Linked DNA regions of Breoghania sp. L-A4. The protein of the gene in region 1 interacts with the protein of each later gene in a pairwise test. Links are inferred from orthologs where the notes say so. Each region holds a gene or a part of one and is shown on either strand. Other genes may lie near its edges.

Region 1 (4,889 bases):
TGACGGCGGGTCAGTTGCTGCTGACACTGGGCGACACCGAGGAGCGCCGCCGCTATCTCAACGCGCGCGCGACCATTCACATGCTGTGCAAGCTGAAGGCCGTGCCGGTCATCAACGAAAACGACACGGTGGCCACCAGCGAGATCCGCTATGGCGACAACGACCGGCTGGCGGCGCGCGTCGCCACCATGGCCAGCGCCGACACGCTGGTGCTGCTGTCCGATGTCGACGGGCTTTACACCGCGCCGCCAGCGCTCGATCCCGATGCACGGTTTGTCGAGACGGTGGAGCGGGTGACGCCGGAGATCGAGGCGATGGCGGGTGCGGCGGGATCGGAGCTGTCACGCGGCGGCATGAAAACCAAGATCGATGCCGCGCGGATCGCCACCAACGCCGGCACCACAATGGTGATCGCCTCCGGCAAGCGGCTCAATCCGCTGGCCTATGTGGCCGACGGCGGCCGCGCGACCTGGTTCACCGCGCAATCGACGCCGGCCACCGCCCGCAAGACCTGGATCGCGGGGCATCTGGAAACCCGCGGCAGCGTGTCGGTAGATGCGGGCGCGGCGAAAGCGCTTGGATCCGGCCGCAGCCTGCTGCCCGCCGGCGTCACAGCCGTCAAAGGCGGATTCCAGCGCGGCGACGCGGTGTGTATCCTGAATGAAACCGGACGCGAAATCGGCCGCGGGCTGGTCGCCTACGATCACGCCGATGCGGCGCGGCTGGTTGGCCGCAACACGAATGAGATCGAGGCCATCCTGGGCTATGCCGGGCGTGCCGTGATGATCCACCGCGACGATATGGTGCTCGACTGATATCATTGGCCAAAACGGATCGCGGAGCCCAGATGGCCAGGGACGCAAGGAAACAGGGCGATGCTGAACGAAGCCGCAACGGCGCAGGACGTGGAAACAGCCGAGGATGTCGGCGCGATCATGACCCGGATCGGCGCGGACGCCCGCGCCGCCGCCCGGACGCTCGCAACCACGCCGGCCAGCCGCAAGGATGCGGCACTGCATGCCATGGCCGCCGCCATTCGCGCCAATGCGAATGCCATCCTTGCCGCCAACGCGAAGGACCTCGCCGCCATGCGTGCCCAAGGCCAGACGGCGGCGTTTCTCGATCGCGGCACACTCGATGACGCGCGCATCGAGGATATGGCCGCCGGGATCGAGGCGATTGCCGCGCTGGACGATCCTGTGGGCACCGTGATCGGCGAATGGGAGCGGCCCAACGGGCTGAAGATCGAGCGCGTGCGCACGCCGCTGGGTGTTATTGGCGTGATCTACGAAAGCCGTCCCAATGTGACGGCGGACGCGGGTGCCCTGTGCGTGAAGGCCGGCAATGCGGTGATCCTGCGCGGCGGCTCCGACAGTTTCCATTCTTCCTCGGCGATTGCCGATTGCCTGCGTCAGGGGTTGGCGGAAGCCGGTCTGCCCGAAGCCGCGATTCAGCTTGTTCCGACCACCGATCGCGCCGCCGTGGGCGCCATGCTCGGCGGGCTGGACGGCAATGTCGACGTCATCGTGCCGCGCGGCGGCAAGAGCCTGGTCGGCCGGGTGCAGAGCGAAGCCCGCGTCCCGGTCTTTGCCCATCTGGAGGGCCTGGTGCATGTCTTCATCGACAAGGATGCGGATCTGGACAAGGCGGTGAAGATCGTCGTCAACGCCAAGATGCGGCGCACCGGCATTTGCGGCGCGGCCGAAACCCTGCTGATCGACAGGGCCTGCGTGGACACCCATCTCGTGCCGCTGGTTCAGGCGCTGATCAATGCGGGCTGCGAGATCCACGGCGATGCGGAAGTTCAAGAGCGCGTGGCCGATGTGATCCCCGCGACCGACGCTGACTGGAGCACGGAATATCTCGACGCGATCATCGCGGTGAAGGTCGTCGACGGGCTGGATGCGGCGATAGATCACATCGAGACGTTGGGCTCGCACCACACCGACGCGATCATCACTGAAAACGCGCAGGCCGCGGAGACATTCCTGAGCCAGGTGGATTCCGCCATCGTCGTGCACAATGCCTCGACCCAGTTCGCCGACGGCGGCGAGTTCGGCATGGGCGCCGAGATCGGCATCGCCACCGGGCGCATGCATGCGCGTGGCCCCGTTGGCGTCGAACAGCTCACAAGCTTCAAGTATCAGGTGCGCGGCACCGGTCAGATCCGCCCGTGACGGATGCCGGGCGGCCCCCGACGACTCTGCGTCAGCAGCTCGAGGGTGCGCCCGCGCCCGAATGGATGCGCTTGCCGCCGGCCGGCCACGGCCAGCGCATCGGCCTGTTCGGCGGCTCGTTCAACCCGCCGCACAGCGGACATGCCCACGTGAGCCGCATTGCCCTGCGGCGGTTGCGACTGGATGCGGTGTGGTGGCTGGTCACACCGGGCAATCCATTGAAAAATCACGACGAACTCGCGCCACTACAAGCCCGTGTTCAGGCCTGCAAAGAGATTGCGGGCGATCCGCGCGTGCATGTGACGGCCTGGGAAGCGCTGCTGGGCACCGCCTATACGGCACAGACCATTGCCGCGTTGACGCAACGCCGGCCGGATCTGCGTTTCACTTGGATCATGGGTGCCGACAATCTGGCGGGCTTCCACCGCTGGCAAAACTGGCGCGACATCGTCGAGCGGCTGCCGGTGGCGATCGTCGACCGGCCGGATTCCACGCTCGCGGTGCTCGGGTCCCGGCTGGCCCATGCTTATGCCGCGCAGCGCGTCCCAGAGCGTGACGCCTCCGCGCTGGCCGCGATGCGGGCGCCCGCCTGGACCTTCCTACACGGACCGCGAGACCCGATTTCATCGACCGAATTGCGTCGCCGTTCGGCAACAACCTGAGATTTCCGTAACCGTGCCTTTGGGAATGTCTTGAAATAGACGCATCCGAGAGCATATCCTGACAATAGAGTGGCTATATGGCCGCGCGTAGTATATGCGGCACACCACTCGAGAATGCGTTTGTTGGCCTGGTTCTATGGTATTGCTCCCGACGGTGTTGCACCCGAAGTGCAAACCCCATCGGGGATGTCGATGAACGCGGAACACGTAACGCATGGCGAAAAGGCTATACACCTGACCATGACATCTAAAAACGAGGGCGCGGTGCTCCGCGATCCTCATGAAGCAGCGATCCAGTCGAGTGATATCGCGGATCCGCTGTCTGTCGTCCTTGCCAGCCTTGATGATTCAAAGGCCGAGGACATTGTCTCCATCGACATTTTCGGGAAGACCGCCATCGCCGATCACATGATCGTCGCGAGCGGCCGGTCGCACCGTCATGTCAGCGCCGTCGCTGATCATCTCATCCGGGATCTCAAGAAGGCCGGTCTGGGCGCTCCGCGCGTCGAGGGATTGCCCCATTGCGACTGGGTGCTGGTCGATACCGGCGACATCATCGTGCATCTGTTCCGGCCCGAAGTGCGGAGCTTCTACAACATCGAGAAGATGTGGTCCGCCGAGACCGACACGCAGCCGCAGTACTCGAACTGACGTCTTCGGGAGCGCGCTGAAGGCGGCCGCTCGCGGATACGGCTGACGATGAACCCGAGCGGCCCGCGCGGCGCCCATCCTGGCGCTGTGGCGTCGCATCGGTTGTGACACAGAGACTGGCGCATGCGGATCACCATAGCCGGTATCGGCCGGATCAAGGCCGGTGCCGACAGGGATCTTCTTGCGCGCTATCTCGATCGCGCGCGCAAGAGCGGCCCGGCGCTGGGGTTCTCAGGTCCCGACATCATAGAACTGGCGGAATCACGCGCCTCCCGCGCGCAGGACCGCAAGCAGGCAGAAGCCGAAGCCTTGCTCGCCGCCCTTCCGGAGCGCTGCGTGCTGGTGGCGTTGGACGAGCGCGGCAAGACAATGCCAAGCCCGGATTTCGCCGCCCGCATCGGGCGCTGGCGCGATGACGGTGTCTCCGATCTCGCCTTTGTCATCGGCGGCGCGGACGGACACGGCGAGGCGCTTCTGGCGCGCGCCGATCTCAAGCTTTCCTTCGGCGCGATGACATGGCCGCACCAGCTCGTGCGCATTCTCCTCGCAGAGCAGGTTTACCGCGCCATATCCATCCTTGCGGGTCATCCATATCATCGTTCCTAAGAGCCGCTGGACCCGGCCTGAACACGTGCTGTTTACCAGGTGTGCACTGCGGCTACTGCGGACTCATCGCGCCTGTTTGTCGCCGCAATCTGCCGATACGAAGAAGAGCCCCCGGAATCTTATGGTTGACGTTTCGTTAATCGGCCGCTGACATACTCGACGGGGTGAGTTACTGGCGCGACCATCAGGCTCGAGACAGCCGTTTGGCTGGTGGCCTGAACGGAGGACAAGGTGACGGCGCACCGTCGCGGAATCAGTGCAATTCCGGCAGGATCAGGAGTGACGGGCTTCCATCGCATGGGCGCCCGCGCCGCGTGTGGCGAGGTGCGTTTCGCGCTGCGCGCCTGGCTGTGTGGTGTATCGATACCGCTTCTGCTGCTCACGGCGGCGGCAACATCCGCAGCGGCAACCCAGAGCGAGGTCGACCCCGACGCCGCGGAGCTTGTCGCTGAAGATGCGGGCGCCGCTCAGACCGAGGCGGAACGCGCCAAACAGGCACACGAACAGGAACTGCAGGCGCTGACGCGCGACATCAGCCTGACCGAGGAACGCCAGGCGGAACTCAAGCGCGAGATCGATGCGATCAACCGCGATCGCGACACGCTCAATGCCGATCTGTTGCGCACCGCCCAGCGCGTGCATGCGCTGGAGGGCGAGTTGGATGCGACCGAGGAGCGACTGGGCCGTTTGCGCATGAACGTGGTGAGCGTCCGCGCGTCACTCAATGATCGGCGCGGCGTGCTGGCCGAAGTGCTGGCGACGCTGCAGCGGATCGGCCGACGTCCGCCGCCGG
Region 2 (4,454 bases), 3.0 Mb from region 1 along the record:
CGCGGCCAGGAGATCGCCGACGACGCGCTGCTGCTGTGAGGGGCATTTGTGCAGGGACCCATCCTTCGAGACGGGCCTTCGGCCCTCCTCAGGATGAGGTCCATCGTGTTGATGGCCTGAAAATATTCGCCTCACGCACGTCCTCATCCTGAGAGGAGCGCGCGGGTCTCACGGTCGCCGATCTCGTCGCCATGTTCTCCAAGGTCCGCGGCCAGGAGATCGCCGACGATGCGCTGCTGCTGTGAGGGGGCATTTGTGCAGGGACCCATCCTTCGAGACGGGCCTTCGGCCCTCCTCAGGATGAGGTCCATCGTGATGAGAGCCTGAAAATATTCGCCTCACGCACGTCCTCATCCTGAGAGGAGCGCGCCGGGCTCACGGTCGCCGATCTCGTCGCCATGTTCTCAAAGGTCCGCGGCCAGGAGATCGCCGACGACGCGCTGCTGCTGTGAGGAGGCATTTGTGCAGGGGCCCATCCTTCGAGACGGGCCTTCGGCCCTCCTCAGGAAGAGGTCCATCGTGTTGATGGCCTGAAAATATTCGCCTCACGCACTTCCTCATCCTGAGAGGAGCGCGCGGGTCTCACGGTCGCGGATCTCGTCGCCATGTTCTCAAAGGTCCGCGGTCAGGAGATCGCCGACGACGCGCTGCTGCTGTGAGGGGGCATTTGTGCAGGGGCCCATCCTTCGAGACGGGCCTTCGGCCCTCCTCAGGATGAGGTCCATCGTGTTGAGGGCCTGAAAATATTCGCCTCACGCACGTCCTCATCCTGAGGAGGCCGCTTCAGCGGCCGTCTCGAAGGATGGGCGGTGTATTGCCCATGCGCTCCGCGCGCGCGGTTTGTAATGGCGCCGGGAGAATTCTGTTCCGCCATTTCACATCATTGGTAAGGATCATGGGGATGGCGATCTTGCGTCCATTTTTCTTATCCCTAAGATCCATCCCATGAACCTTCCTCCTCTCGTCTCCGGACGCCTGATCAAGCGCTACAAGCGGTTCCTCGCCGATGTCACCCTCGACAGCGGCGAGATCATTACCGCGCATTGCGCCAATCCGGGCTCGATGCTGGGGCTGAAGACGCCCGGCAGCCGGGTGTGGCTGTCGGTGTCGGACAATCCCAAGCGCAAGCTGAAATACTCCTGGGAGCTGGTCGAGGTCGGCGGCGTGCTGGTGGGTGTCTCCACCGCGCATCCGAACGCGCTGGTGGAAGAGGCTATTCTCGAAGGCACGATTTCCGAGTTGTCAGGCTACGCGACGCTCCGGCGCGAGGTGACATACGGCAAGAACTCGCGCATCGACATTCTGCTGGAGGACGACGCGCGGCCGAAGGCCTACGTCGAGGTGAAGAATGTCAATCTGGTGCGCGAGGCGGGGCTGGCGGAATTTCCCGACGCGGTCACGCTGCGCGGCGCCAAGCACCTCGCCGAGCTCGGCGACATGGTCGAGCAGGGCCACCGCGCGGTGATGGTCTATCTGGTGCAATATCCGGGATGCGAGCGCTTCTCGCTCAGCCGCGACATCGATCCGGCCTATGGCGCGGCGTTCGATCAGGCCCGGGCGCGCGGCGTCGAGGCGCTCGCCTATGTCTGCGACATCACGCAGGACGCGATCCGCCCCGCGCGCGCTATTGAGATCGCGGAGTAGCCGGCGGTCCCGCCGCCGGCCTGATTTTCCCGCTCAGCCGACCAGCGTGCTGCTGTCCTGTCGCACGAGGATGCGGCTGCCGTCGGGCACGCGGTTGTAGAGATCGATCACGTCCTGGTTGAGCAGACGGACGCAGCCCGAGGAGACGGCCTTGCCGATCGACCATTCCTCCGACGTGCCGTGGACGCGGTACAGGGTGTCTTGGCCACCCTCGAAGATGTAGAGCGCGCGGGCGCCGAGCGGATTGTCGAGGCCCGGCTCCATTCCCTGGCGATATTTCTCCAGCTCCGGCTGGCGGGCGATCATCTCCGCCGGCGGCGTCCAGGTCGGCCAGGCGCGCTTCCAGGCGATGCGCGCCTCTCCGTCCCAGGAGAAGCCGGCGCGGCCGATGCCGACGCCGTAGCGCATGGCCTGGCCATTTTCCATCGTCAGATAGAGATAGCGGTTGGGCGTGTCCACGATGATGGTGCCGACGGGTTCCGCCGTGGGGTAGTCGACCATGGTGCGGTAGAAGGCGGGGTCCACGTTCTTGAGGTTCACCGCGGGCAGCGGAAAGCGTTCCTGCGGCATGGCTGCGTACATGGCGAGATGCACGGGCTCGGCGGCGAGCGAAGGCGCGGCGAGCTGGCGTGTCTGGGCGCTGCAGCCGGCCAGAAGCAGGCCGGAGGAGCCGGCCAGGAAGGCGCGTCGTGTGATGGGCATGGTTCGGTGATTCCTGACGGCGACGGCCGGACGGGAAGGCGTCCGGTCGCATCGCATGAAAGACAGTGTGTTGGGATGTAGGCCCCGGAGGGGCGTCAGACGCGGCCTCTGGGCGGCGGTGTGGCGACGCGTTCGTAACGCTGGTCCGGGCGCGCGACGGGCTCAACGCCCATGGCGATGCGGTGTGGCGCGCGGGCGTCGAGGATCTCGCCGGGGCTCAGCGTCGCGTCGAGGCACAGCCGTTGCCCGCACCGTTTGGCGCCGGCCGGTTGGGCCGTCGCCGGACGCTGGGCGGTCCGTGCCCAGGCGTCCTGACTCTGCGCAGGAGCATCGGCACGGGCAAGCGTCCGCGATCCGCCCTGCTGCAGGCCGGAGGTGAAGACCGCCGCGATCAGCAGCAGGCTGGCGCACAGGCGCAAAAAGGGGGTGGTGGCGCGCCACGGGGACCAACTCATGGTGCGGTGTTAGCACCGCCCCGCGCGGCCAAGAAGGCGGTTGCGTTCACATTCGCGTCAAAGGTGCGATTTGCGGCAGAAATGACACGCCCGCCGTGCCTCAGCCTTGGCTTTCCTTGGACAGCGGCGGCTGGAAGGTCAGGCCCATATCCCAGGGGAAATAGATCCAGGTGTCCTGGGAGACCTCGGTGATGAAGGTGTCGACCATCGGCCGGCCCATCGGCTTGGCGTAGACGGTGGCGAAATGCGCCTTGGGCAGCATCTCGCGCACCACCTGGGCGGTCTTGCCGGTGTCCACCAGATCGTCGATCACCAGAACGCCGGCGCCTTCGCCGCCGTCCAGCCCGATGACCTTGGGATCGACCGGCTTGATGACCTGCAGCCCGCCCTGGTCCTTGTAGTCATGGTACGAGGCGATGCAGACCGTCTCGATCATCCGGATGCCGAGCTCGCGCGCCACGATGGCCGCGGGCACCAGCCCGCCGCGGGTGATGCAGACGATGGCTTCCCATTCGCCCTGGCTGGCGAGGCGCCAGGCAAGGGCGCGGGCGTCGCGGTGGAACTGTTCCCAGTGGACGGGAAAGGCTTTCGGCTGGCCGGTTTCCATGGTGCGGTCTCTCAATTCAGGTGGCGCGCGCGGCAGGCTGCTGCAGGGCGGGGATTTGCGACGGTCAGTCTTCTGCGCGCAAGGCGTCCAGCGCCTGCTCGACCTCGGCGGTGACCCGGTCGAGCAGCGCCTGGTCGCGGGCGCGCACGACGATCTGCGTGGTGAAACGGGCGCCATCGGCGCGCGGGTAGGAGCCGATCAGCACGCCCTCGTGCGCGTCCTGGATGGCGGAAATGGCCTTGGCGACGCGGCTTTCCGGCAGCCCCGCCTCAATCGCCGCGGACAGCATCACCTTGCCGGTCTTGAGGCCAGGCGCCAGCGCGTCGAGCATCGCCTGGAAGATCGCCGGCACGCCGGCCATCACATGCACGTTGCCGATGCGAAAGCCCGGCGCAGTGGAGACCGAGTTCTCGATCAGCTCGGCGCCTTGCGGGACCCGCGCCATGCGCATGCGCGGATGCTCCATGTCGACCGATCCGTAGCGCTCGCACAGCATGGCGACGGCGCGCGGGTCGAAATCGATGGGCACGCCGAAGGCGGCGGCGATGGAATCGGCGGTGATGTCGTCATGGGTCGGGCCGATGCCGCCGGAGGTGAAGACGTAGTCGTAGCGCGGGCGCACGGCGTTGATCGCCTCGACGATGCGTTCGCGCACATCGGGCACCACGCGGACCTCCTCGAGATCGATGCCGATGGCGGTGAGATATTCGGCGATGTAGCCGATGTTCTTGTCCTTGGTGCGGCCGGACAGGATCTCGTCGCCAATGACAATGAAGGCCGCCGTGACGAGATCGTCACCGGCGGACGGCGTGCCCGGCGTCGTCTGTGCTGCTGCGTCGCCCATGCGGCTCTCCCCATGATGGATGTGCGGTACCGATCGGCTCGTGTAGCGCAGGAAAGGGCGCTTCTCAAGCGGTTTGGCGCAGGCCGCCCCGCGCCCGGACGGGAGCGTCCGTCACATCCGCCAGCCGTAGAGCCAGTCGTAGCGGTGGAGCAGCTTTTCGCCTGAGAGAAAGCGGATGCCCATGTCTCGGATCATCGCGCCG

Evidence for each region. Proteins that work in one complex are often made in the same cells at the same time.
Region 2: the proteins of D1F64_RS01400 (region 1) and sfsA interact in binary tests that used the Escherichia coli proteins (3 or more experiments, as listed by UniProt). The link is inferred for Breoghania sp. L-A4 from one-to-one orthologs.

Annotation. Positions count from the first base shown.
Region 1 is NZ_CP031841.1:288,770-293,658, reverse strand. Bases 147-3,026 are described here. They hold D1F64_RS01400 (glutamate-5-semialdehyde dehydrogenase), read left to right. Parts: upstream 147-875; coding sequence 876-2,177; downstream 2,178-3,026. Other genes in these bases: D1F64_RS01395 (nicotinate-nucleotide adenylyltransferase), read left to right, coding at 2,174-2,839; proB (glutamate 5-kinase), read left to right, coding at 147-815. Also shown: more of proB, read left to right, coding at 1-146; rsfS (ribosome silencing factor), read left to right, coding at 3,080-3,490; 23S rRNA (pseudouridine(1915)-N(3))-methyltransferase RlmH, read left to right, coding at 3,614-4,096; D1F64_RS01380 (peptidoglycan DD-metalloendopeptidase family protein), read left to right, coding at 4,376-4,889. UniProt on the Escherichia coli protein: Catalyzes the NADPH-dependent reduction of L-glutamate 5-phosphate into L-glutamate 5-semialdehyde and phosphate. The product spontaneously undergoes cyclization to form 1-pyrroline-5-carboxylate.
Region 2 is NZ_CP031841.1:3,305,704-3,310,157, reverse strand. The notes cover bases 1-2,794. They hold sfsA (DNA/RNA nuclease SfsA), read left to right. Parts: upstream 1-945; coding sequence 946-1,644; downstream 1,645-2,794. Other genes in these bases: D1F64_RS15150 (hypothetical protein), read right to left, coding at 2,442-2,794; D1F64_RS15155 (L,D-transpeptidase), read right to left, coding at 1,678-2,346; D1F64_RS15180 (ABC transporter ATP-binding protein), read left to right, coding at 1-39. Outside these bases: more of D1F64_RS15150, read right to left, coding at 2,795-2,801; gpt (xanthine phosphoribosyltransferase), read right to left, coding at 2,902-3,408; D1F64_RS15140 (molybdopterin-binding protein), read right to left, coding at 3,473-4,252; D1F64_RS15135 (FAD-dependent monooxygenase), read right to left, coding at 4,364-4,454. UniProt on the Escherichia coli protein: Binds to DNA non-specifically. Could be a regulatory factor involved in maltose metabolism.